Regions from separate parts of the Shewanella sp. 10N.286.51.B8 genome, predicted to be linked through region 2. Evidence: predicted binding sites of a transcription regulator. Region 2 holds the regulator's gene; each other region holds the start of a gene.
What was found. Region 2 encodes NrdR, which represses ribonucleotide reductase genes. Its sites were predicted from a motif close to AAACACNANATNTNGTGTTT; they were not measured.
Positions count from the first base shown of each region.

Region 1: nrdD (anaerobic ribonucleoside-triphosphate reductase) is a predicted target of NrdR. The motif match lies at 4,031-4,050, and genes of this name have one in related genera.
Region 3: nrdA (class 1a ribonucleoside-diphosphate reductase subunit alpha) is a predicted target of NrdR. The motif match lies at 4,863-4,882, and genes of this name have one in related genera.

Region 1 covers NZ_JBFRKG010000049.1:33,389-40,688, forward strand. The annotation lists gene AB4160_RS17060 (hypothetical protein) at 1-4, opposite strand, end outside; gene ribA (GTP cyclohydrolase II) at 33-647, opposite strand; gene AB4160_RS17070 (YibL family ribosome-associated protein) at 734-1,090, opposite strand; gene nrdG (anaerobic ribonucleoside-triphosphate reductase-activating protein) at 1,230-1,703, opposite strand; gene nrdD (anaerobic ribonucleoside-triphosphate reductase) at 1,850-3,970, opposite strand; gene rssA (patatin-like phospholipase RssA) at 4,377-5,351, opposite strand; gene AB4160_RS17090 (DEAD/DEAH box helicase) at 5,470-6,837, shown strand; gene AB4160_RS17095 (DUF3010 family protein) at 6,917-7,300, shown strand, end outside.
Region 2 covers NZ_JBFRKG010000007.1:215,694-222,993, reverse strand. The annotation lists gene ribBA (bifunctional 3,4-dihydroxy-2-butanone-4-phosphate synthase/GTP cyclohydrolase II) at 1-188, opposite strand, end outside; gene AB4160_RS03740 (riboflavin synthase) at 273-929, opposite strand; gene ribD (bifunctional diaminohydroxyphosphoribosylaminopyrimidine deaminase/5-amino-6-(5-phosphoribosylamino)uracil reductase RibD) at 993-2,147, opposite strand; gene nrdR (transcriptional regulator NrdR) at 2,289-2,738, opposite strand; gene glyA (serine hydroxymethyltransferase) at 2,895-4,151, opposite strand; gene AB4160_RS03720 (DUF3943 domain-containing protein) at 4,474-6,237, opposite strand; gene ettA (energy-dependent translational throttle protein EttA) at 6,500-7,300, shown strand, end outside.
Region 3 covers NZ_JBFRKG010000010.1:55,105-62,404, forward strand. The annotation lists gene AB4160_RS05895 (LysR family transcriptional regulator) at 1-785, shown strand, start outside; gene yfaE (class I ribonucleotide reductase maintenance protein YfaE) at 856-1,194, opposite strand; gene nrdB (class Ia ribonucleoside-diphosphate reductase subunit beta) at 1,184-2,314, opposite strand; gene nrdA (class 1a ribonucleoside-diphosphate reductase subunit alpha) at 2,370-4,658, opposite strand; gene AB4160_RS05915 (HAD family hydrolase) at 5,122-5,790, opposite strand; gene ubiG (bifunctional 2-polyprenyl-6-hydroxyphenol methylase/3-demethylubiquinol 3-O-methyltransferase UbiG) at 5,941-6,666, opposite strand; gene gyrA (DNA gyrase subunit A) at 7,023-7,300, shown strand, end outside.

The DNA of each region.
Region 1 (7,300 bases), on a different contig from region 2:
ACATGATTTAATCTACGCTATTTCGTCAACTGTTATTTATTGTCATCAATAAAATGGTGTTCTGTCATCATATGACCTAACTCGGTTGATTTGGTTTTTAAATATGCTTCATTGTAACGGTTTTTGCCCACTTGCAATGGAACTCTTTCGCTCACTTCAATGCCAACTGCCTGCATGGCCTTCACTTTACGTGGATTATTGGTCATTAACTTCACTTTGCTAACACCAATTTGAGCTAACATAGGTTCAATCATATCGTACTTACGCATATCAGCTTCAAAACCTAAACGTTCGTTAGCTTCAACAGTATTGGCACCTTGATCTTGCAGTTCGTAGGCTCGGATTTTATTCAGTAAACCAATGCCACGGCCTTCTTGTCTTAAATAAAGAATAAAACCTTGGCCTAATTCAGCAATATTTTGCATTGCAGTTTGCAGCTGAAAACCACAATCACAACGCAAACTAAACAAGGCATCACCGGTTAAACATTCAGAGTGAATACGACCTAACATTGGCTCATTAGCATTTAGCTCACCAAACGTTAGCGCAACATGTTCTTTACCGGTTTCGGTATCTTCAAAACCATGCATTGCAAATACGCCCCAAGGCGTAGGTAACTTAGAAGTGGCGATATATTTAATCGACATTGACCAACCTTTCAGACAACGCTCAATTTATGAGTCTCATCATCCATGCAACTGACTTACGTCATAACTAATAGGGATAAACTGGATTAGAATTTTGCTGGGGCAAAACCAGTTACTGCTTTAATATTCATTTCGCGGCCAAGCGCAGTCATTGGATGTACAACAACTAATCCTTTAACTGATTTTTTTAATTTACCCATGTCTGCTTGTTCCGCTTTGGTCAGCACACGACTAAATTTTAGTTCTTTTACATCTTTACCGGCTTTGTTTAATTGACGTGATTGCTGATTTTTCAAACTTGCAATACGTTTTGTTACTGTCGCGATCTCTTTTTTAAACTGCATGATAACCGCTTTATCTTCACGGGCTTGTGCAGCAGCAAGTTTACGGCGAAACTTTTCTGCTTTATCGTTTAATGCTTGCAGTTCTTCTTTTAAATTCATTGTGTTACCTTAAATTTCAACATTGTGCCACTGACACAATAACATGCTCAAACACAGCACTTGTATCAATCCAACACGTTTACGGAGGCGAAGTATAACAGTTCGTTAGACGAAACACATTATCCACAGCAGCTTATGGTTAATCTATTTGAACTAAATCATGAATAATTTGATTACTGCTACCACGCCACTTCAAACTGGGATCCGCTAAATCTTGCTCGAACTTGCCATCCACTAACACATCTACATAGTCTAATACTTGCAGTTGTTTGAGGGACATTTGATCGAGCTTGTAGCCACTCCATAGCCAAATGTCTTTATCTGGGCATTGTTGTTTTACCCGTTTAACCAAAGACAAAATGCTGTCGAGATTAGCTGGGAATAATGGGTCGCCACCAGAAAGTGATAAACCACGGCGCTTAATACGAGTATCATTTAAATCAGCAATAATTTGATCTTCCATCATTTGGCTAAATTCATGGCCTGAACGAGGATCCCAAGTAGACTGATTATAACAACCACGGCATTGATGCTCACAACCTGAAACAAACAAGGTCGCGCGGGTACCTGGGCCGTTGATCACATCGATAGGAAAATACTGATGGTAATTCATAATCACTTCTCTTACTGCTCATTGTCGCGTAAACACTCACGCTGTAAACCTATTTGCATCACTAAGGCCAAACCAAAACAAGGCGCTTAAAGCGCCTTGTTGGGTTAATCACGGAATTAGCTTTGCTAACTTCATGAATTTGCTATTTATAAATGCTTAATGCGGCGTTTAACTTCTTCTTGCTTACCATAGTTAAATGGTCTTGCATCAGGGCTGCCTAGATAACCACATACACGACGGGTTACCGACACACGGCTTGGCTCATGGTTGCCACATTTAGGGCACACAAAACCTTTACTGGTACAGTTAAACTCACCAACGTAACCACAGTCATAACATTCATCGATTGGGGTATTGGTACCGTAATAAGGCACTCTGGTGTAACTGTAATCCCAGACGTTTTCTAATGCTTCAATATTGTGCTGCATGTTCGGGAACTCACCGTAACAAATAAAGCCACCATTGGTGATTTCTGGGTACGGTAATTCAAACTCAATTTTATCGTATGGATTGACTTTCTTTTCGACGTCTAAATGGAAACTGTTAGTGTAGTAACCTTTATCAGTAACCCCTGCAACCACACCAAACTCTTTGGCATCTAGCTGGCAAAAACGACTACATAAGTTTTCACTTGGGGTGCTGTATAGGCTAAAGCCATAACCTGTTTCTTGTTTCCACGCTTCAGTCGCGCGCTTCATCACTGAGATAATTTCAATGGCTTTAGTGCGTAACAGCTCGCTATCAAACACGTGCTCATCAGTACCATAAAGTGCATTAATGGTTTCATGTAAGCCAATGTAGCCTAATGAGATTGACGCGCGGCCATTTTTAAAGATTTCAGACACATCATCATCTGCATTTAAACGAACACCACAAGCACCTTCCATATATAGGATTGGTGCAACACGCGCTTTTACACCCACTAAGCGGGCAATACGGGTATCGAGTGCTTTACGAGCGAGTGTCATTCTCTGTTCTAATAAGGCAAAGAAAGCGGTTTCGTCGCCCTTGGCTTCAATGGCGATTCTAGGTAAGTTTAAGCTGACAACACCTAAGTTGTTACGCCCTTCATGAATTAACTCACCATTTTCTTCATAAGTTCCTAAGAATGAACGACAACCCATTGGCGTTTTAAATGAACCAGTAACGCGTTCAACTTGTTCATAATTAAGAATATCTGGATACATGCGCATGGTGGCACACTCTAATGCTAACTTCTTCACATCGTAGTTAGCATCAGCAGCTTTATGATTTAGGCCATCACGAATAGCAAAAACCAGTTTTGGGAATACCGCTGTTTTACGGTTTTTACCTAGACCTGCCATACGTACTTTAAGAATCGACTTTTGAATTAAACGCGCTTCCCAGCACGAGCCTAAGCCAAAACCAAAGGTCACAAATGGCGTTTGACCATTGGCGGTATGAAGGGTATTTACTTCATATTCTAAAGACTGGAATGCGTCGTAACATTCTTTTTCAGTTTGCGCCATGGCAAAGGCTTCAACATCTGCTACGCCCCACTCTTTACCGATAACCAACTGCTTTTGATAGCTCTTTTGAACGAACTCAGCTAATACTTCATCAATGCGGTTAATGGTGGTGCCGCCATAGATATGGCTAGCCACTTGGGCAATAATTTGCGCAGTTACTGCAGTCGCAGTTGAAATTGATTTAGGGGTGTCAATTTCAGCGTTACCCATTTTAAAACCATGGGTTAACATGCCAGCTAAATCAATTAGCATGCAGTTAAACATTGGGAAGAATGGTGCATAGTCTAAGTCGTGATAATGCAGTTGACCTGACTCATGTGCAGCAACAATATCTTTTGGCAATAGATGCGACTTGGCATAATGTTTGGCCACGATGCCAGCAAGTAAATCCCGTTGAGTTGGAATAACTTTAGCGTCTTTATTGGCATTTTCATTTAAAATCGACGCGTCGCTTTGTTCAACCAAACCACGAATTTCGCAGTTCAATTTACTTTTGGCTTCACGGCAAATATCACGGTCGTGACGATACTCAATATAATGACGCGCAACCTCTTTATGAGGACCTTCCATTAATAAGTTTTCAACTAAAGCTTGTAAATGATGGATCTCAACTTCTTCATCGTTAGCAACTTGATCTCTAATCACACAAGCGACTGTTGAAGCATAGTCTTCATCAGCACTACCTGTAGCAGTTTCCATTGCTGCAACAATGGCATCCTTGATCCGCGACTCATCAAATAGAGTACGACAACCGTCCCTTTTAATTACTACAGGCATTACTTTTACTCCTTTTATGCACAGGATATAAACACTATATATCCACACATAATTATCAACAAACACAATATATGGTGCATTAAGCAATAATAGGCACTAAAAATCCATGATCTAGATCATGTTTTGATGAAGGGGAACAAAATGAAAAAAATTACTGCCAAGCTCAACACTATTTAGAAAAGTTGAACTTGACCAGGTTATAAAAAGCAGCTACTGAGTGCTGAAACGCCTATAAATAGATTGCTATTTATTACAGATTTAAACTGGTAATTGCAGGCTTATACGAATAGTTATCGCAGATTTATACAAATAGTTATCACAGATTTATACTGGTATATTGATGCTTAAACAGGTCATTTCAACCGTTAAAAATCAGTATGATTAAAGCAAAGCGCTTTAATTGGCGTTAATCATTTGGGCTAATACCAAGGGCTGCATAAATTAAATGCGCAGATTGGCGCACAGATTGACGGCCTGCTTCTATCGCTTCATCAGCACGATGAAACTCCATGGTACCGATATCAGCAAGCTGTGGCACTAAACACACATCCGGTGGATCGCCCATTAATCTGGCGCGTTTATGGCGCTGCTCTAAAATATCCATTGATTGCGACATCACCGCAATCATCCCAGGGTGAGATTTCGTGCTTGTGGAAAACTTTTCTGAAAAACTATTTATATACTCTTTACCTTTACCTAGCAGATCCATAAACGCCGACTCTGGCTCTTTGGCCACTAATTGCTTTTCAATTTCAGTGGGCGCACAGCTGGTCATTTGTTGAGGCAACATATGCATACTATTACGGCGGTGACCATTTAAGTCCACTGCAATCACTACATCAACGTCCATGGTGCGGCACATTGACACTGGCACAGGGTTTACCACTGCGCCATCCACTAACCAGCGATCATGCAATTGTACTGGGGGTAAAAAGCCCGGCATTGAACACGAGGCTCTTACCGCATGACGTAAATCGCCTTCTTTGAACCAAATTTCTTGGCCAGAATATAAATCGGTCGCCACTGCCGCAAACGGCTTTTGCAATTGCTCTATTTTTAGATCGCCTATTCGACCAGCTAAAACATCAAATACTTTTTCACCACTGATTAAGCCACCTTTGCGCCAGCTTAAATCCATTAAGCCTAAAACATCCCAACTAGAAAACCCACTCACCCACTCATGTAACTCTTCTAAATGATCATTAGCATAAGCTGCGCCCACCAGAGCCCCAACAGAGCAGCCAGCAATCTTTTCAGGGTGGATCCCCATGGCGGCCAGCTCTTTTATCACCCCAATATGAGCCCAGCCCTTAGCCGCGCCACTACCGAGGGCGATCCCAACACGAAGTGATGATTTATTTTCTTTTGAAGCCTTAGACATTTACCAAACCCTTAACCATTTTTGCACACCTAAGTAGCTTATCTTACGCTTAAGCTGTTGGCTATCAAGTCGCTTACACGTTATAATATCTGGCTATCATTTTTTAGGGGATTTACCTTTGTTATTTACCGATTTTTCTTTAGATAAACGCTTACTAGACAGTCTAAAGCATATGGGCATTTCTGAGCCAACAGAAATTCAGCAGCAAGCCCTGCCAATTGCCCTAGCGGGTAAAGATTTAATGGCATCATCTAAAACCGGTTCAGGTAAAACCCTGGCGTTTTTATTACCTGCTTTGCAGCGGGTAATATCGACTAGGGCCCTCTCTAAAAAAGACCCTCGCGTTCTGATTTTATTGCCAACCCGTGAACTTGCTCAGCAAGTCTATGGTCAATTACGTTTACTGGTTGCCAATACCCAATATAAAGCCATTAGTATTTTAGGTGGCGAGAACTTTAACGATCAAGCAAAATCGCTATCTCGTGACCCACACTTTATTGTGGCAACACCTGGGCGTATTGCCGATCATCTTCAACAGCGCCACTTATACCTAAATGGCTTAGAGTTACTGGTACTTGATGAAGCCGATCGCATGTTAGATCTTGGTTTTGCGCCACAACTTAAAGCCATTAATGACGCTGCAGATCATAAGCGCAGACAAACCTTGATGTTTTCAGCGACATTAGATCACGATGACATCAATGATATCGCCGCAACATTATTAAAGACCCCTAGCCATGTGGCTATTGGCGCATCGCATGCAGAGCATAAAGATATTGTTCAGCGCATCTTTTTAGTTGACCACCTTGATCACAAACAAGCCCTGCTGCAGCATATTTTAAAACATGAGCAACACAAGCAAGTGATCATTTTTACTGCAACTCGCTCAGACACTGACAGACTCGCCAAACTATTGTCTGCTGAAGGGCTAGAAACCGCTGCGCTCAGTGGTGACTTAAGTCAGTCAGCACGTAATCAAATTATGGACAAATTCAGCCGTGGCCAACAAAAGATTTTAGTCACCACAGATGTTGCTTCTCGCGGGTTAGACTTATTAAATGTGTCATTAGTAATTAACTTTGACATGCCAAAGTTTGCAGAAGAATATGTTCACCGTATTGGCCGTACTGGCCGCGCAGGCGCTAAAGGCGATGCTATTTCATTAGTAGGCCCGAAAGACTGGGATAGCTTTAAGAAAGTACAGGTGTTCTTACGTAAGAACTTTGACTTCTCAACTATCGCAGGCCTTGAAGCTAAATTTAAAGGCTTAAGAGACAAGCCTAAGGCATCAAGCGCCAATGCAAAATCAGCTGATGCCAATACAGGTAATGCCAAGCGTGTCGCTAGCAAGAAGCCAAAAGTGGCACCTAAACGCGACAAGCGCTTTGCCACCGGTATTGATATTGGTGACGCACCAATGCGCCGTAAAGCAAAACCAGCAAAAATTATCGAAACAGATGATTCAATTGTCAGTGACGAAGAATAACCGTAATTTTGACAGCATGAACATATTTGAGCACAGCTCAACAACATGCCAAATAAACTCGCTCTAAGTAAGGTATAACATGAAGATTTGTGGTGTAGAATTAAAAGGTGGCGAAGCCATCATCAGCTTATTAAATTATGAGAAAGAGTCATTCAACGTACCGGAATGTCGTCAAATCTCGTTCAGCATTTCAAAATCTGTTGAAACAGAATCAATTCGTGAATTTCATTTTGCTTTCCATAAATTAATGGAAGATTACAAAGTTGATGAAATCGTGATTATTGAACGTGAACAAAAAGGCAAGTTCTCCGGCTCTGCTACTAGCTTTAAACTTGAAGCAGCAATTCAAATTACTGAATTACCAGTAGCGATTATTAGCCCAGTGACTATCAAAGAAGAGCTAAAGCGTAATCCGCCACAAGCCGATCTTGATACCCTTGAGCTTAAACGTGTGCAATTACCT
Region 2 (7,300 bases):
TCTTTAGTCATGGTTTGGCAAATCAGTCCACGGCCAAAGGTCGCCATAAAATTAATGGCCTCTGGCGTCACCTTATCGGCCGCCATGATAAGATCACCTTCGTTCTCTCTGTCTTCATCGTCCATCAAGATAACCATCTTACCTTGACGAATGTCTTCGATGATCTCTTCTATACTATGTAATGCCATTGCTAAGACCTTTATATTGTTTTGTCTATATCAGCGATATAGAGTAAATATGCTCCGGTAATAATATTTACCAGTAATAATCAGTTATCGCATAAATCCAGCACTTGCCAACAATTCCATTGTGACACCACTTTCAGTGGCTGGCTTTTGTTCTACTTTCATTAAGCGTTCAAGATAACGTGCAATAAGGTCAACTTCGATGTTGACGCTATGACCCGCTTGTAAAGCTAATAAGGTGGTTTCAGCTGCAGTGTGAGGCACTATGGTTAATCTGAATCTGTGCTGATCAACTTCATTTACCGTTAAGCTAACGCCATCAATGGTGATCGAACCTTTATGAGCAATATAACGAGATAACTCAGCGGGAGCTGCCAGCCAAAACTCAATGGCTTGGCCACGCACAAGGCGCTGCTCCACTGTGGCAATACCATCCACATGACCGCTAACCATATGGCCGCCTAATCGGGTCGTTGGGGTCACCGCTTTTTCAAGGTTTACTTTTTGACCGACGTTATATTTAGCAAATCCGGTTAAGGCAACGGTTTCAGCAGAAATATCTGCAACATAACCATCTGCTAAACATTGTACTACGGTTAAACACACCCCATTAGTGGCAATACTGTCACCCAGTTTTACATCGGTTAAGTCGAGCTTGCCACTGGCTACAGTCAAACGAATATCATCGCCTTTACGCTCAACTTTTCTTAATGTACCTAGTGCTTCAATAATCCCAGTAAACATATTTACTCACTTGTTATCTTTTGGGCCACGCTTAGCATCGACCGATAGACAAAATTGCATTAGTTAATTCGCTGGCGAATTAAGCTTTAAAATCAGTCGTTGGTCTGTACCAATTCTGCGACAATCCGTTAATTGTACATCAGGAATCTGATCCATAGTTTGATAGTCGTCTAATTGCATCAAATTGCGTCCATGACTGCCTAATATTTTCATTGCTTGGTACAAATAAAGTGTATCAGCTAATTTACTTTGAATAACACTACCAGCAACGCTGGCACCAGCCTCGACTAATACTGAGTTACAATGCTGGCCTAAGTGTGTAAATAAAGCATGCAAATCAACTCGTCCATCGTTATTAGCCGCTATTGTGATAAAGCTAACATGGGACTTAAAATCTTGTTTTACTTCTGCTGGATAGTCGACACAAGACACCAGCAAAATCGGCGTTTCAATAGTAAACATTTTATAGTCGGCAGTCAGCCTTGCTTTACTATCAAGCACCACTCTTAAAGGCTGTTGAAGGTCAGACTCAGCAAGGCTGTTTTGTACACTAGCCAATTGCTCGTAGCGCACATTCAAAGAGGGGTCGTCAGCTAACACAGTTTCAACGCCAGTCACTAGCGCGCAATGACGGGCGCGCAGCTTTTGCACATCGGCTCTGGCTTCGGGGCCGGTTATCCACTTTGATACCCCATTCGATAGCGCGGTTTTACCATCCAAACTGGCTGCCAGCTTAATGGTGATTTCAGGTAATCCCGTAGTCATGCGTTTCATAAAGCCGATATTAAGTTGGCTTGCCGCAGCTGTTAGCAAACCCACATCAACTTTAATACCTGCCGCTTCAAGCATGCTAACGCCATTACCCGCCACTTGCGGATTCGCATCCATTTGCGCAATCACCACTCGCTTCACTTTGGCTGCAATTAATGCCTTAGCACATGGCGGGGTTTTGCCATAATGACTGCAGGGTTCAAGGGTGACATAGGCTGTAGCTTGAGGGAGTAGCTGTTGTAATTGTCGATTTTCGACATCTTTTAAGGCGTGAATTTCGGCGTGGGGGCCACCCGCTTTAATATGATAGCCTTGACCAATGATCTCGCCATTGGCGACAATCACACAACCCACATTAGGATTTGGACGTGTGGTATAACGGCCTTTTTCAGCTAATGAAATAGCAAGGCTCATCATTTCAATATCACATTTTGACCACTGAGACATAAAGACCTTCTAGAAACTAAAAAGCAGTCATTAAAATTCAGAACTGCTAAATAAGGTTAATCATTGGCAAGAATACAAAGTGCCAATACCAACAAATGTAAGACTGCAATTAATTAAAGACGGCAATAAAAATAAGCTAGATTATTTTTGCAGCTTGGCGATGGCTTCACCGAATTGGGAAACATCTTCAAAGGCGCGATAAACTGAAGCAAAACGGATATAGGCAACTTTATCTAGGATCATCAATTGATCCATCATCAAATTACCAATCATGGCCGAATCAATTTCACGCTCACCTGTTGCTCTAAGAGTGGACTTAATCTTACTTAACGCTTGCTCAATTTGATCGATTGAAACTGGGCGTTTTTCAACAGCCCGAAGCATGCCGCCACGCAGCTTATCTTCATCAAATGGTTGGCGAGTGCCATCTTGCTTGATCACCCGCGGCATGACTAATTCGGCGCCTTCAAAAGTGGTGAAGCGTTCATGACACTCAGTACATTCCCGGCGACGGCGCACTTGATGGCCTTCAGCCACGAGTCTTGAATCAATAACTTTCGTATCTGTCGCGCTACAAAATGGGCAATGCATATCCGCTCCTGAAATAAAAAACAAAATGGCCGTAAGCACTGAGTACTTACGACCATTGAAGTTTATCCTATTTACTTTACAAGGTTAACCTTATCGAAAAGATTATCCGCGTTAGTTAAATAGATCATTGTTTATGTTAATCAATCTCGGTTGACATTAACCGTAAACTGGGAACTTAGCGCATAATTCAAGCACTTGGTTTTTAACGCGCTCAATAGTAGCTTCGTTAGTGATGTCATCTAACACATCACACATCCAGTTAGTTAACTCTACAGATTCAGTTTCAGTGAAACCGCGGCGGGTAATAGCAGGAGAGCCAATACGTAAACCAGACGTCACAAACGGTGAACGTGGATCATTTGGTACTGAGTTTTTGTTAACTGTGATATTTGCATGACCTAGCGCAGCATCTGCGTCTTTACCAGTGATATCCTTGTTGATTAAATCAAGTAAGAATAAATGGTTATCGGTGCCACCAGAAACAACATTGTAGCCACGCTCAATGAAGGTTTTCGCCATCACTTTCGCATTAGCAACCACTTGCTCTTGATAAGTGGTAAATTCAGGGTCTAATGCTTCTTTAAATGCTACCGCTTTGGCTGCAATAACGTGCATTAATGGGCCACCTTGGCCACCAGGGAATACTGCAGAGTTTAGTTTTTTATAGATAGCTTCATCGTTAATGGCAGATAAAATCAAACCACCACGAGGGCCCGCTAGGGTTTTATGGGTAGTGGTTGTCACAACGTGTGCGTGTGGTAGCGGATTCGGGTAGATACCCGCAGCCACAAGACCGGCAACGTGCGCCATATCAACAAATAAGTAAGCACCTACTTTATCAGCGATTTCGCGGAATTTGCCCCAATCTATGATCCCAGAGTAAGCAGAAAAACCAGCAATGATCATTTTGGGTTTATGCTCAACGGCTAAACGCTCAACTTCTGCGTAGTCAATTTTACCTGTTACTTCATCAATGCCGTACTGTACCGCATTGTATAACTTGCCAGAAAAGCTAACGTGAGAACCATGAGTCAAGTGACCACCATGGGCTAAACTCATACCTAAAACAGTATCACCGCCTTGAAGCAGTGCCATGAAAACAGCTGAGTTTGCTTGAGAACCAGAATGTGGTTGTACGTTAGCGTATGTAGCGCCGAATAATTCTTTTGCACGAGAAATAGCTAACTCTTCTGCAATATCCACATGCTCACAACCACCGTAATAACGCTTACCAGGGTAACCTTCTGCATACTTGTTAGTTAGCTGTGAACCTTGAGCTTCAAGAACACGTGGGCTGGTATAGTTTTCTGATGCGATTAATTCAATGTGCTCTTCTTGGCGACGAGTCTCATCTTCAATTGCTGCAAATAGTTGTGGATCATAATCTGCGATATTCATAGCTTTCTTTAGCATTGCTCACTCCAGCTGTTAATTCTTATAGTAGGGTTGCGCGGTATGATACAGCGCAATTGATCACAATCCCAGCATTTGAAACATGAAATTACTTGCAATTCATTATGAGTACCATTTGCCATCTATAAATTTTCAGCTGCAGCAGCTTTCAGTAATTGTATTTCATAGAAAAATCCAAATTAACTCTTAGTTTCATAACCTTGTGACAATTTTAAGAAAACTCTTTTCTAAAATATTAATCAGCAAAATATTTAAGCTCTACAGCTCAATTTATCACAAAAACTAGATAGTCTAATCTATGATACAGGCAATGATTTATCGGCTAATATTGATAAGTAAAGTGAATACTACTGCGACTTTCTGTTTCATCATTTCGATTGGCAATGGCCAAGTTTTCAATTCCGGTTAATGTGCCACTTCGATCGATACGTTCATGGTGAATACTGATACTCATAGTATTCGTTAAAGGAACATCGAGATAAACTTCATACCTATCACGTGCATCTTTAAAATCTAGGTCACTGACGTTTGGATTCCAATCACTGCTTCGATTAAACTCATTATCATCTATAGAGTCCCAGCGTTGACTTTGAAACTTAACCCCGAGCAACAATTCTTTATAATTCGCCTCTAGTGCTAATTTGGCTGTATGGCCTAAAGCATATCCATAGCCACCTTCCCAAAGCACCGATTTTGTCCCCCAAAAATGGCCTCCATTTTGGCGATAATCTTTTGTTGCAAAGGGTTTCACCATACTAAAATCACCAAACAGGTCGCCTCTGATACTTATCGAAACATCATCAACAAACCATTGCGTTCCAGCAGATACACCAATCACATTGATTGCTGCGTAAAAATCTTCCTCTTCATCTTGACCCAGACTGCTATATTCCAGCCCCATGGATGGGCCAATAAACCAAGTCTGGCGTCTATTTTCAGAATCTAATATGGTATTAACATCGCTCGTCCAGCCACCTAAAAAAATCGAAGAATCCATTTGCCAATCTTCAATTCCTTCGTTAGAAATCCCCAGTTCCATGTTTAAATCGACCTGGCTAGGTGTCGCAGATAAAGCATCATATTTACCTTGAACACTATCAATACTCGCCTCTAATCCCAATATTAAAGAAGTAGTAGAAATATCAGCCTGCTTTTTGCTGGAGTACATTGCACCTGTATAGATGTTGAACATATCCTTGGCGTATGTTCGATTAAACCGTTGTGGGTTATCATAACCAAACCAACCTTTAATGGTTTTAGCCGGATTAAAAACACTACTAAAAGCCGTTGGGACCCAACCTTGTTTTGAATCTAACATTTCAGATATTTGAAATAAGCTTTCACCCAATACTGCACCACCAAATGTTGTAACGATTTGATCATTCACACTTACCACTTCTTTATATTCAGCAAAGACTTCCCAGACTGCCGATGCTATAAAATTACCCGCCAAAGATTCATAATAATTAAAGTTATAATTACGGAACGCTTGATAATACAGTGCACCAGCATAGGTATGCCCCCAATTCATGCCTACCTTGTTGTCATCAAGTTTCCAAGCATCAGTTGTCACAATTCTATCTGCAAAATATTGCCCTGCATTGCCTTCAATTTCGTAATCAAAATCTCCTTCCATACTTTCTTCACTGGTCAGGTAAAGTACCTCGCCAATGACTAATACCGTAGAAATTTCAGTTAATGCTCCCCACCAGTCTTTATCTATTAGCTCAGTATCTGTGATAAGAGTTTCACCTTCTTGTAAATCAGGCCCACTAATACTTCTAATGTCTTTTCCTGCAGTGATAGAGCTTATGACTAAACCTGATGGCTCATATTTAAGTTGATTAACTTCATTTGAATATGATTGATTTACTGCTGCTGAATAAAAGGATTTAACTGAACTTTCATCTTTGCTGCTAATGGTGAAAACAGCGGTTGGTTGGTCTTTTTCAATGAATAAAGACCTGTATTCTTTTGCTTGGTGTTCTTGGGCATTAACTTGACTACACAAGCAGAATATTGAAACAGAAAACAACGAATTACACAGTAATATTCTCTTTAAAGCCTTCCTTTGTATCGTGCTCACTTTAATCCCTTAACATATTTTGAAAAATTAACCTGATATCACCAACAATCAGTGATTGTCCCTCTTTCTATCCACAAATCGGGTTGTTACAACTATGTTGTAGACGATTATTACTTTATTCGGTTGTTTTTGTTAAGTAGTTTTTTGACGTATCGGTGTGGAATAAACCTTCAATGACAAAAGTTCGATTTTCAGTTACGGCGAGATTGAAGTAGAATTAATTAAATTTCCTAGTCCGAATCTTAGTCAAAGAGATATAAATATGGCTCAGTTTGTATATAGCATGCTTAGAGTGGGCAAGATTGTTCCACCTAAAAAACAAATCCTTAAAGATATTTCCCTTAGTTTTTTTCCTGGCGCCAAGATTGGTGTACTGGGTTTAAACGGTTCAGGTAAATCTACTCTGCTTAGAATCATGGCAGGGTTAGATACTGAAATCGAAGGTGAAGCTCGCCCGATGCAAGATTTAAAAATCGGCTACCTTCCTCAAGAACCTAAGCTGGATGAATCTCAAACCGTCCGTGAGGCTATCGAAGAAGCCGTAAGCGAAGCTAAAAATGCCCTTACACGTTTAGATGAAGTGTATGCACTTTACGCAGAACCTGATGCTGACTTTGATGCGCTTGCAAAAGAGCAAGGTCAACTTGAAGCCATTATTCAATCTCAAGATGCCCATAATCTTGATATGGTATTAGAGCGCGCAGCTAATGCACTGCGCTTGCCGGATTGGGATGAAAAAATCGCAGTGCTTTCTGGTGGTGAACGTCGCCGTGTGGCCATTTGTCGTTTGTTACTTGAAAAACCTGACATGTTGCTCCTTGATGAACCTACCAACCACTTGGATGCTGAATCAGTAGCTTGGCTTGAGCGCTTCTTACAAGATTACACTGGCACCGTTGTAGCGATTACCCATGATAGATATTTCTTGGATAATGCCGCAGGTTGGATTTTAGAGCTAGACCGCGGTGAAGGTATACCGTGGGAAGGCAACTATTCATCATGGCTTGAGCAAAAAGATGCCCGCCTGCAACAAGAGTCTGCCACTGAAAGCGCCCGCCAAAAA
Region 3 (7,300 bases), on a different contig from region 2:
GTGCTATAGCTAACTTGGAAATTGATTTAGGTTTTAAATTATTTGATAGATCTGGGCGTTTACCTGTGCTGACAGAGCAGGGCGAACAAATGTATATTGAAGCCAATGCCGTTATAGCACAATGTGAGCGTTTAAATGCTAGAGCTATGTCGGTAATGACTGATGATGAATTGTCGCTAACAATCGCTATTGACGAAGCTGTACCTATCTCTATTTTCGAAGATTTCTTTGATAAAACCGCTCACCAATTTCCATTATTAAAACTGACTATCTTAAATGGAACCCGAGACGATATTGCACAGTGGGTTGAAATAGGAAAGGCTGATTTAGGTATTTTGTTCTTGGGTGAACAACTGAGTGACAGTTTAGAGTTCTTTACCATTGATAGTTTTCACCAATCTCTAATTGTTGCACCGAAACATCCGTTAGCGTCAATACCAGTGCCAAATATTTCACAGTTAAACATGTATAAACAATTTGTTATTTGTGACTTAGAAACCACAGGTAAACCTATTTCAGCTAATTGTTGGCACGTGGACAGCTATTATTATATTACTTCTCTCGTTGCCCGTGGTTTAGGTTGGGCCTTAGTACCGGAGCATATTGCCCATTCAGATTGGTATACAGGCGAGATAATTGAGTTAAGCTGTTATCACATATCGGATTCACTCACCATTGAAATGGGATTAGTGAAGCGACGGGATAAAGGTGCGGGACACATAATGAACTGGATGTTTGGTGAGGTGGAAAAAATGTTCATCGCAGCTAAAAAAGAAAGAATATAATTCAATTTTTATGTCTATCAAAGATGCTATTACTAAAAGTCAGGTCATGACTTAGCGTTAATTAGTGATATTACTCAGTCACTAATAAATGTCTGCGTTGTTGAACGTAAATATTACTGGGTTCATCTGTGGTGAGATCTAAATCAATATTGCTATCGGGTACGCAGCAACATGGCAGGCATTCATCAGCTTCTAACTCAACAAGTGGCTCAGTGATATAGCTCACCTTACCACTAATGATTTTGGTTTTACAGGCACCACAAAAACCACGTCGACATTCAGAGAAGACGTTGACTTTTTTTATTTCTAATACTTCTAAAAGCGTGTGTTGCTGTTGATTAAACAGCAACACAGGTTCCCCATTTAAGCTAACAATGGGGGCTTTTTTTAAATGTCTATTATAGGTCAAAATCTAAAAACTCATCGCTATCAACAGCTGAATCAATTTGTCCTACTAAGTAAGAAGAGACTTCTACTTCTTGTGGGGCAACTTGTACCGCATCACTTTCAAGCCAGTTTTTCATCCAAGGAAGTGGATTAGTTTGCTCAGCATAAGGCTGTTTTAAATTAACCGCTTTCATGCGCTGGTTAGTAATATATTCAACGTACTGACATAAAATCTGTTCATTTAAGCCAATCATTGAACCGTCTTTAAATAAGTACTGTGCCCACTGCTTTTCTTGTTCTGCAGCTTTATAAAAGATGTCATAGGCTTCTTGCTCACATTCAGCCGCAATTTCACCCATTTCAGGATCGTCTTTTCCACCTTGCATAATATTTAAAATATGCTGAGTACTATTAAGGTGTAATGCTTCATCACGGGCAATCAAACGAATAATTTTTGCATTGCCTTCCATTAAGTTACGTTCAGCAAAAGCAAATGAACATGCAAAGCTAACATAAAAACGAATTGCTTCTAATGCGTTGACTGACATCATGCATAAATACAATGATTTTTTAAGAATACGGCTATTAACGGTAATTTCTTTACCGTTGATGAGGTGCGTGCCTTGTCCGTGTAGATTCATCACTTGGGTTAATTCAATCAAGTCATCATAATATTGAGCGATATCACCGGCCCGTTTTAAGATTTCTTGGTTGACGACGATGTCATCAAAAACTACTGAAGGATCATTAACAATATTACGAATAATATGGGTATATGAACGAGAGTGAATAGTTTCAGAGAAAGACCAAGTTTCAATCCAAGTTTCAAGCTCAGGTAACGACACTAATGGCAATAATGCTACGTTTGGTGAGCGGCCTTGAATTGAATCAAGTAAGGTTTGGTATTTGAGGTTTGAGATAAAAATATGCTTTTCATGCTCAGGTAAACTTTGATAATCGATTTTATCTTTACTTACATCTACTTCTTCCGGACGCCAGAAAAAGGATAATTGTTTTTCAATTAACTTTTCGAACACTTCATATTTTTGTTGATCGTAACGTGCAACGTTAACGGGTTGTCCCATGAACATAGGTTCATACATTGGGTTGTTCGGAGTTTGACAGAAAGTAGAGTAAGCCATTTTTATATCCCAAAAAAGCGGGGAAAACTCCCCGCGTTGATATGCTAATTAGTGATTAAATCTTACAAGCGCCGCTTGCACAACCATCGTCTTCTTTTTCAACGACAGTGATGTCATCAAACTGATCCGATGCACCATCACGGGTGTTGTGATAGTAAAGGGTCTTAACCCCAAGCTTATAAGCGGTGAGCAAATCTTTCAGTAAGGTTTGCATAGGCACTTTTTGATTATCAAATCGTGTCGGGTCGTAATTGGTATTTGATGAGATTGCTTGGTCCACAAACTTCTGCATCAAAGCGACTAACTGTAAGTAACCCTCATTATTTGGCATATTCCAAAGTAATTCATACTTATCTTTAAGTTCATCAAAGTCAGGTACAACTTGCTTTAATTGACCATCTTTACTGGCTTTAACACTGATCAGGCCACGTGGTGGTTCAATGCCATTGGTTGCATTAGAAATTTGCGATGATGTTTCAGACGGCATTAATGCCGAAAGAGTGGAGTTACGCAGGCCGTGCTGTTTAATATCGGCACGTAAACCTTCCCAATCCATGTGTAATGGCTCGTCACAAATTTTATCCAAGTCACGTTTATAGGTATCAATGGGTAAAATACCTTGAGCGTACGTTGTTTCATTGAACAAAGGACATGCGCCTTGCTCTTTTGCTAAATTGTTTGATGCTTTCAATAAGTAAAATTGAATTGCTTCAAAGGTTTTATGGGTCAAGTTATTACCTGAGCCATCAGAATATTTCATGCCATTCTTAGCAAGGTAATTAGCGAAGTTAATCACACCTATGCCTAGAGTACGACGATTCATAGAACCAAGTTGCGCTGAAATGATTGGGTAATCTTGATAATCAAGCAAGTTATCTAATGCACGTACTGCTAAGTCAGCTAATGGTTCTAGCTCTGATAAATCTTTGATAGCACCAAGGTTTAATGCTGATAATGTACAAAGGGCAATCTCACCATTTGGATCATCAATATTCTTCAACGGTTTAGTTGGCAAGGCGATTTCTAAACAAAGGTTTGATTGCTTAATTGGCGCAACTTGCGGATCAAATGGGCTGTGAGTATTGCAGTGATCAACATTTTGAATGTAGATTCGGCCTGTTGATGCACGCTCTTGCATCATCAATGAAAATAATTCAACTGCTTTAATCTCTTTACGACGAATGCTTAAGTCAGCTTCATACTGAAGGTATAGACGTTCAAATTCGTCTTGATCAGCGAAGAAAGCGTCGTATAAACCTGGCACATCAGATGGGCTGAATAGGCTGATGTTTTGACCTTTGATTAAACGTTGGTACATCAATTTGTTTAGCTGTACACCGTAATCAAGATGGCGAACACGGTTGTCTTCAACACCACGGTTATTTTTAAGTACCAGTAACGATTCAACTTCTAAATGCCATAACGGGTAGAATAGGGTAGCTGCACCACCACGTACGCCGCCTTGAGAGCACGATTTAACCGCTGTTTGAAAGTATTTGTAAAATGGTAAGCAACCGGTATGGAATGCTTCACCACCGCGAATAGGGCTACCTAATGCACGGATACGACCGGCATTGATCCCAATACCTGCGCGTTGACTAACGTATTTTACAATTGAAGATGCGGTCGCATTGATAGAGTCAAGGCTGTCGTCACATTCAATTAAAACACATGAGCTAAATTGACGTGTCGGAGTACGTACACCTGCCATGATTGGGGTTGGTAAAGAAATCTTAAATGTTGAAGCCGCGTCATAAAAACGTTTGATGTAATCTAAACGGGTGTCTTTTGGGTAACGCGCAAATAAACAAGCTGCCACTAAAATATACAGGAACTGAGCACTTTCATAAATTTCGTTAGTGACGCGGTTTTGAACTAGGTATTTGCCTTCAAGCTGTTTAACTGCAGCATAAGAAAAGTTCATATCGCGCCAGTGGTCAATATAACCATCTAAAATGGTTAATTCTTCTGACGTGTAATCTTCTAAAATATGCTTATCGTATTTGCCAAGTTCAACCAAGCGAGTGACTTGATCAACTAACTTCGGTGGCTCAAATTGGCCAAAAGCTTTTTTACGTAAATGAAAAACAGCAAGTCTTGCAGCGAGGAATTGATAATCAGGCGCTTCTGGTGAGATTAAGTCTGCTGCTGCTTTAATAATGGTTTCGTGGATTGCTTCAGTTGGAATACCGTCAAAGAATTGTAGATGAGAACGTAATTCAACTTCTGAGACTGAAACGTTTTTCAATCCTTTAGCTGCCCACTCGATAACGCGATGAATTTTGTCTAAATCGATTGTTTCGCGTTCGCCACTGCGTTTTGTGACTGTCATATTGCTGTTCATTAAAAAAGCCTTGATTGTAAAATAGTTTGCGTGATTTAAATTTTGGATCTTTTTTAATCGTCTCGTTTACGATCGCCATTAAATCACAATACGTTCCCTTGTAAGTTGATCATCCATAAGCACTAACAACGTAATATATCCAAGAAATACGAGTGTTATTTGAAGACCCAAAGCAGAAAAAGCCTTGTGTCTTGTTCTGATGTCACACACAAGATATGGTGTTTAATTAAAACTTACATACAAGATAGTGAGGTTTGGGGCGATTTGCAAGCAGCAATTTAGTGAATAAGTTGTGGATATCTTATGTATAGTGGCCAATGTTAGTGAAGGCTAACCTGCTAGGTCAAAATACACGATATTTTGTTGGTTAAGATTAATATTTAGCCGAAAAAAAACGTGAGCTCGATCGCTACAATATTCGGCGATCGATTGTTTTGTTAACAAAATTATTTGCTATTTATATTTAAGATTTGTTAAGGAAAGCCTGATGTAAGTCGGCAACCTTGCTGAACTGAAAATCACTCGGCCATTCATTGGGTTTATCTTGCTCTGACAAATAACCCCATAATGCGATAGCGCCTTTCATCCCAGCATTACGGGCGGCAATTAAATCCCTTTCAGCATCACCTATATATAGGATGTCCTGTGGCAGGCAATTAATTTGCTGGGCAGCAAGTAACATTGGCGCGGTATGTGGTTTGGAGTGCTGGGTGGAGTCACCACTGATAATCGCAGTGAGTTTGTGCTCGATGTTTAAGGCCTTAACCAATGGCCGAGTAAAACGGGCTTGTTTATTAGTAACAACACCATAAGGGATGTCACGTTGCTCTAATAACAACAGAAAATCATCAAAACCGCTAAATAATGATGCTTTTTCACCATTGACCCGTTGGTAATGCACTAACAAAGCTTGCTGAACTTCGATTTGTAACTCATGGGAAAGCTCAGGTATACCGGCTTTTACAAGCGCCAAACTACCATGGGAGGCAGCAGAGCGTAAGTTATCAATACTTTTACTAGCGATACCGCGCTCTTGCAAACTTAAATTTAATGCATGGACAAGATCTGGGGCTGTATCAGCTAATGTACCGTCTAAATCAAAGAGTACACCTTTAATCTTGTTCATAGTTATCCTAAGCGTGCTGAAGTTATTAGCGATTACTTAATCCGATTATGAATTAAGTGAAGGATTAAAGTAGTAATGTCATTGATTCACTGCAGTATTACTACTTTAATATTGTTCTACTATTTATGGCTGGCTATTAAAGATGACGATGTGATACTAATCAGCTTTTTGGGTGGCGATCATATAATTAACGTCAACTTTATTCGTGTACTTATATACACCCGTTAAAGGATTAAAGCTTATCCCAAGAGCATCACGGCAATGAAGCTCTGTTTGGTCAACCAAATTGATTAACTCAGACGGTTTAATGAACTTACTGTGGTCATGCGTGCCAACTGGCAGCATCTTTAAAACATATTCAGCGCCAACAATTGCTTGAATATATGACATCAGGTTACGGTTAATGGTTGAAAAGAACACATAACCGTTAGGTTTAATCATATCGCAGCATGCTTTAATCACTGATAATGGGTCAGGGACGTGCTCTAACATCTCCATGCATGTGACCACATCATAATAGCCTTGATGTTGCTGTGCATGTTCTTCTGCGGTCATGGTTTGATATTGGATATCGATGCCAGTTTCTAATGCATGCAGTTTAGCCACTTCAATTTGCGCTTCACCCATGTCTAAACCTGTTACATTGGCACCAATTTTAGCCATGCTTTCTGACAAAATACCACCACCACAACCGATATCTAATACTTGCTTACCAAAAATACCACCACTGGTTTGATCGATATAATTAAGGCGTAATGGGTTAAGTTGATGCAAAGGCTTGAAACTGCCATTAGGATCCCACCAAGACTGGGCCATTTGGGCAAATTTTTCTATTTCTTGATGATCTACATTTTGCGGCGTGGTTTGTTCTTGGTTAGACATGTCGAGAACCCATTAATTATTAGTATTTATTGCAGGTATTATAACCATTGGATTGAATAAACATAGTGAGATGAAGCAAGATTTCACTTTGGTTGACGGAATATTGCTCAATGTCTGCCCATAAAAACGACATCAGTATTTTATGGGGCAATTTATCAAAATGAAATACGCAAATAATGTAATAGAGATAGTTGAATTTAAAGATTTTTTGACAGCTTTTATCCTCGCGTTAATATTTCCTTGTTCTAGGGTCTAGCCTCTTTAAATATCTGTGTTAGAATGCCAAATCACGTTTTTGAGCTACACAATAAAATGGAATAATTATTGTGCGCTAATTTTAGGGGAACGAGCAGTTTATGACTGATCTGGCATCATCAATTTCGCCAATTAACATCGAAGACGAACTAAAGAATTCATATTTAGATTATGCAATGAGTGTAATCGTAGGTCGTGCATTACCTGACGTTCGTGATGGGTTAAAACCTGTTCACCGTCGTGTGTTATTTGCCATGAACGAGTTGAAAAACGACTTCAATAAGCCTTATAAAAAATCAGCTCGTGTTGTTGGTGACGTAATTGGTAAATATCACCCACATGGTGACACGGCCGTGTACGATACGATTGTTCGTATGGC